Regions from separate parts of the Ensifer sp. Root31 genome, predicted to be linked through region 2. Evidence: predicted binding sites of a transcription regulator. Region 2 holds the regulator's gene; the other holds the start of a gene.

What was found. The regulator LexA, encoded in region 2, represses DNA repair genes until DNA is damaged. The targets are predictions, from matches to a motif close to TGTTCNNNNTGTGTTCNG.
Region 1: the regulator LexA is predicted to act here: its motif matches at 1,239-1,256, upstream of parE (DNA topoisomerase IV subunit B).

What each region holds. Positions count from the first base shown of each region.
Region 1 is NZ_LMCO01000003.1:211,782-214,903, forward strand. Features, by position in the region: gene ASD00_RS05035 (UbiA family prenyltransferase) at 1-103, opposite strand, end outside; gene ASD00_RS05040 (phospholipase) at 232-1,164, opposite strand; gene parE (DNA topoisomerase IV subunit B) at 1,375-3,122, shown strand, end outside.
Region 2 is NZ_LMCO01000039.1:10,760-13,881, reverse strand. Features, by position in the region: gene ASD00_RS41030 (hypothetical protein) at 1-113, shown strand, start outside; gene ASD00_RS27795 (hypothetical protein) at 757-1,089, shown strand; gene lexA (transcriptional repressor LexA) at 1,309-2,025, opposite strand; gene ASD00_RS27785 (hypothetical protein) at 2,206-2,445, shown strand; gene ASD00_RS27780 (hypothetical protein) at 2,504-2,791, opposite strand.

The sequences.
Region 1 (3,122 bases), on a different contig from region 2:
AAACGATGATCGCAGCACCTTCCCACAGTGTGTCGGCAGCCAGTAAGGTGCCATCCAAGTCGACACACAACGGAATTTGCCGTGTTTCGATATGCGCATTCATGAAATCTACCCCAGCAATATCTGCCGGGATAATCGCGCCGATCACTTTCAAAGGTGGAAATAAGCAGCGCGCCTACACCCGGAAATTGCCGTTCTGGTTAACAAATGCCGAGCCGCGAGCGATGTCCGTCAGCGGCTGCCGATCCAGTTCAAGGCGTCGCGCCAATCGGTCATACGGACCGGCGTTCCATGCGATCCGGTCTCAAAGAGCACGAAGCGGGCCGGATAGCCCTGCCCTTTCAACGCGCTGTACAGCGCCTTCTGGCTCGCTGCCGGATAGACACTATCTCGGCTGCCATGGCTGAAGAACATCGGCAATTTCGCCTTGTAGGCGGCGCTCTTGGTAAAATCAGGATCGGCAGCGCCGCCCATGATCATCATGCCGCCAAGCGCTGCCACAGCGCCCGCGTCACGAGACACACCCCAGCAAATGAAACTGCCCATGGAGGCACAGGCCAGCACGACAGGTCTCCCGCCGGAGCGCTCGGCGGCAAGTTTGACCAGGCCTGCAACGTCCGCGGCCCCGGCCGCATCGAAGGACCGCACGCTCGGCGCGTAATAAACGCCCCCATTGGCGACAGCGAGGTTCTTCAGGCGATTGAAGTTGCCGCCGAAGGAGAAATCATTGGCGCCGAGGCGCCGGTCTCCCCCGCGTCCATGGATGAAAATCACGGTGAATGCTGCGCCGCGCTCCCGACCGACGCGCGTCACGTCGAGCGAGCGCCCGCCAACATCGAGCGTCTCGTTGACCTGCTCGCCTTTGACACCCAACGAGACGAAGGCGCGTTTGACGCGCCGCTCCGGAATTTCGTCGCGTTCATTGATATCGCGCAGTTCCTGATAGTCGACGACGCGGTAGTCACCGCCCTCGCTCTCCTCCAGCACCTTGCCGTATGAAAACAGATCGTCCTTGTAGGGCTTAAGCACCTGCGCCTCGGCGCAAACGATCGAGCTTGCAAAAAGGCCGACGGACAGAAAAATGGCGGCAAGCCGGCGAAAGCAAAAATCAGCTGTGGACACGGACAACGAAGGGCTCCCTGGTTCGCGGCAAAGCCTTGCCATCGGCCCGACAGCAAAGCAACAGTTGGTAACAAACGCCGACGCAGAGGCTTTATTTTGCAGGCATCCGGCGCGGCCATTCTCCTTTTGTTCGCACAATCGGCAAGAGTCTGGCAGAATTCGGGTGATTCGAATGACTGGGGATGGCGACAAGACCGAGGTCTTGCTATGGCCTTCAGCACCTCCGCACGACAGGAATGATCTAGACGCCCCATGGACGACAACAGCGACCTCTTCTCCGCAATACCCGAACAACCGAAGCCCGTCGTGGCAGACGCCGCGCCTGTTGCGCGAACGGCGCCGGCTCCGCGTGAAGAACCGCGCCCTGCTCCCAAAGGCAGCGACAGCGGCGACTATGATGCTTCGGCGATCGAGGTGCTGGAGGGGCTGGAGCCTGTCCGTCGGCGTCCGGGCATGTATATCGGCGGCACCGATGAAAAGGCGTTGCACCATCTCTTCGCCGAAGTCATCGACAACTCGATGGACGAAGCGGTGGCGGGGCACGCCAACTTCATCGAAGTCCATCTCGACGCCGACGGCTATCTGTCGGTAACCGACAACGGCCGCGGCATTCCGGTCGAAAACCATCCCAAATTCCCGGGCAAATCGACGCTCGAAGTCGTCATGACGGTTCTGCATGCCGGCGGCAAGTTCGACGGCAAGGCCTATGAAACTTCCGGCGGTCTGCACGGCGTCGGCGTCTCCGTCGTCAACGCGCTGTCGGACGATCTCGAAGTCGAGGTTGCCAGAAATCGCAAGCTCTATCGCCAGCGCTTTTCGCGCGGCGTGCCGCAGGGTGGCCTGGAGGAGCTAGGTGACGTCCACAACCGACGCGGAACGCGGGTTCGGTTTCATCCCGATCCGCAGATTTTCGGACCGCATGCCCGCTTCGAGCCGGCGCGCCTGTTCCGCATGGCACGCTCGAAGGCCTATCTCTTCGGCGGCGTCGAAATCCGCTGGTCGTGTGATCCGTCGCTGCTGCCGGAAGGCTCCGAGATACCGGACCGGGCGGTGTTCCACTTCCCCGGCGGCCTGAAGGACTATCTTGCCGCAACGCTCGGAAAGGAGTTCACGGTTACCCGCGAGATCTTTGCCGGCAAGTCCGAGAAGTCGAACGGCCACGGATCGCTCGAATGGGCCGTCACCTGGTATGGTGGCGACCAGCAAGTCCATTCCTATTGCAACACCATTCCGACGCCTGAAGGCGGGACGCACGAGGCAGGTTTCCGCATCGCGCTCACAAAGGGTCTGAAGAATTACGCCGAGCTGACGCAGAACAAGCGCGCCGCCATTATCACCACCGATGACGTGATGATTTCAGCCGCTGGCATGCTCTCGGTCTTCATTCGCGAGCCGGAATTCGTCGGCCAGACGAAGGACAAGCTGGCAACCGTCGAAGCACAGCGCATCGTCGAAAACGCCCTGCGCGATCCTTTCGATCATTATCTTGCCGACAACCCGGCCGAGGCGGCAAAACTGCTTGAATGGGTGATCGAGCGCGCCGACGAGCGCGTCCGCCGCCGCAAGGAAAAGGAAGTCAACCGCAAGACCGCGGTGCGCAAGCTGCGCCTGCCCGGCAAGCTTGCCGACTGCTCGCAGAACACAGCCGAAGGTGCGGAACTTTTCATCGTCGAAGGGGATTCGGCTGGCGGCTCGGCCAAGCAGGCGCGTAACCGCGCGAACCAGGCCATCCTGCCGCTTCGCGGCAAGATCCTCAACGTCGCCAGCGCCGGTCGGGAAAAGCAGGGCGCCAACCAGCAGATCGGCGACCTGATCCAGGCGCTCGGCTGCGGTACTCGCAGCAAATACCGGGAAGAGGACCTGCGCTACGAACGCATCGTCGTCATGACCGACGCCGACGTCGACGGCGCGCACATCGCCTCGCTGCTGATCACCTTCTTCTACCAGGAGATGCCGGAGCTCATCCGCGGCGGCCACCTCTATCTCGCCGTACCCCCGCT
Region 2 (3,122 bases):
TGCTCGCCGTCGCCGTCATTGGTCTCGGCGCCTATGTCTACCGCGAGGAAACAAAACCGACCGGCGTAGAGATCAAGATTGGCCAGGACGGGGTTTCCGTTCAGGAGAATTGAGCGCCATCGGCCACACGCTCAACAGGTTTGGCAGCGGCGAATGCCGCTGGCGGTCGACGCCCCACGCGAGGTTCAAGGCGAACGCAGATCCGAAGGCGGTCGAAATACCGGCCATCGGTGGCGTAAGCGGCCGCGTGCTCGTTGCGAGCGTCAACGAAAGTGTGACGTAGATAGGGCGGGCGAGCGCGTGATTCAGCCCCTCGCACGATGAAAGCAACAAGTCACCCAGCGCCTGCGCGATTGGCTAAAGCGGTTCTCCGTCAATAGCAGCCCGATTGTCGAAAGTGAAACGCTGTGCGTGCCTGCGCAAAGGACATGCTGCCGGCACGCAGGTACGGTTTTCGGGGGGCAAGGAACATGGGCCAATGCGGCGCGTCCAACACGCGCAGCGAGGCTGCCCGCATCGCAGCCAACCACTGTTTTCAAAGCGCAATTCGACCGGGCTGCGCTTGCCCGCCAGTTTGCGAACGTCCGCAGTCGCCAACGACATGGCCTTGCGAGGACGCGCCCCGAAATGGTGATTCGGTCACTATTGTCAGTGCTGAAAATATTGTCTCTAGACAGAACTGGGAATGAATATCCCAACAGCGCGACCCGTATAGGTAGTGTCAAACAAAGCCAACAATGGAGGAAAAGACATAAAATGAAATATAAGATCGCCCTGACTGCTCTTGCCATTCTTGCCGTAACGACGGCCACCGCAAGCGCTGAGGATCTCGTCTTTCAGCTTAAGAACAAGACGAATGCCGTTTTGACGAACTTCTACACATCGCCGGTCGGTGTTGATCAGTGGGAAGACGACGTCTTCGGGCGGCAGGTGCTTAATCCGGGCGAAAGCATGGAAATTACCATCGCCGACGGACGTGATGTCTGCAAATACGACATGCGCTTTGAATTCGAAGAAGGTTCCGGTCTCGACACGACTGAAGACAAGCAGGATCTCTGCGAGTTGGGCGAGTACTCGATTCACGAGTAAAATCCGTCGAGCGTGAAAAACACTCGATCCGAAAATCTCCGTCTCGCTACCCTATGTGGCGAGACGTTGAAGTAAGAGAGCGGCTGGCCGGCATGAAGGCGGCTAGAGCGTTTCCGGTTTAAACGGAGTCACTAGGCGCTCTATCTATTTGTTTTTACGCATTTCCTGGCGGAAAACCGCTCCGCACTTTTCCTCGAATTGCGCTGGCGTGAGACGGGCTTAGTGGTAGCGGCGGATCAAGCCGACGAGCTTGCCCTGAATCTTGACCCGGTCAGGCCCGAAGATGCGCGTCTCATAGGCCGGGTTGGCGGCCTCTAGAGCAATTGAAGCGCCCTTGCGCCGGAAGCGTTTCAACGTTGCTTCCTCGTCATCGACTAGTGCCACGATGATATCGCCGGGATTGGCCGTGGTGGCATTGCGGATGATCACCGTATCGCCATCGAAAATGCCGGCCTCGATCATCGAATCACCCTTCACTTCAAGGGCGTAGTGCTCGCCGCTGCCGATCATATCGAGCGGCACGGTAATGTCGTGGGTGTTGTTCTGTATCGCCGAGATCGGCACGCCGGCGGCAATGCGGCCCATCACTGGAACCGACACGGAGCTGTTGTCGGCAACCGGCAGCGTTTTCGCCGCGGGGGCAGGGGCGGGCGGTTTGCCAAGGCTACCCTCGATGACGCTCGGCGAAAACCCGCGACGGGGCTGCGCGCTCGCAGCATAGGCTTCCGGCAGTTTGATGACTTCGAGCGCTCGGGCGCGGTTGGGAAGCCGGCGTATGAAGCCGCGTTCCTCGAGCGCTGTGATCAGCCGGTGAATGCCCGACTTGGATGCCAGGTCGAGTGCATCCTTCATCTCGTCGAAGGACGGCGGTACACCGGACTCCTTCATTCGTTCATGGATGAAAAGAAGCAATTCCTGTTGCTTGCGGGTCAGCATGGCAAGTCGCTCCAGAGGCGTGAAACAAATCAAGAACAGACACTATCTGTTCCATATGTGTTCCGCAAGTGCCTAAAATTCTGTGAATGTTGGTTCAATCAAGCGCAGATTGACCAACTCGTCGCTGCACGCGCCGCGCGAGGCTGATATGCCTCCTTCCGTTTATGGAATGAGGGTTTAATGACGAAGCTGATTCAAATCTTGCTGACCATCGTTGTCGCCGCGACCGCGATCCTTGGGTTTCGCTGGTATCAATACGTGGATAACAAGCAGAGCCCGTTTGACGAAGTTGGTATCGCGTTGAATGCGGCGATGCCCGGGCCGCTCAATCAATGGGGTTGTGACCGGCTGAAGCTGACATTTGGCAACGGACACCCGCCGCACGGTTGCGCCGCGGCCGATGGGACGCAGTGGAAATAGCCTGCCATCAAGGGATCAGCAGAAATATCGATGGGCGATCTGCTAGAGGAGGCCTGAATCAGGCCGGCTGCGTCGCGGAGCAGGCGTCCTCGAATTCCTTGACGGTTTCCGCGGAGTTGTCCTCCGGCAGCACAGCGTCGGCCGCTTCGGTCGCGACCGGCGTGTCGCCTTGATAGACGAAGGACTGGATGTAGTAGGCGATCGTTCCCTTCCAAACGTTCCGGCCGTCTATCTGCTGGCAGGGCACGGCCGTTTCGAAGTCGGCTTGCAGGTCGTCGACCGTGGCAGCGCTGAGGGCGATGTTAGGCGATGCGATAATCGAGGCGATAAGCAAGGCTGCAAGCACGGTGAACGTCCACTAGATCAGAGGTGGCGGCGATGGTTTGGTTAACGATGTGAACCGTGCTTTCGTTCCGAAGTCCAGCAAGCATGCCGGGCACTGTGCCGTGTTCAACAGTTCTTTGCGAAAGGCGAGCACTGGTGCTCAAGCTGTGGCAATGAAGGCACAAAGATTGGCGTGAGGTGCGTTGGCGTTTTCGATTTTCCGGCGCCCGCCTCAAAGCGTGGCGCTGGCAGCTGATCAACAATACCCGCCGCAAATGCTTCCGATGATGTTGGACGCCGTAATGGAGTGCGAGTGGCCAGCGGCATCCGCCTGTAGCGATCTTCGCATCTCC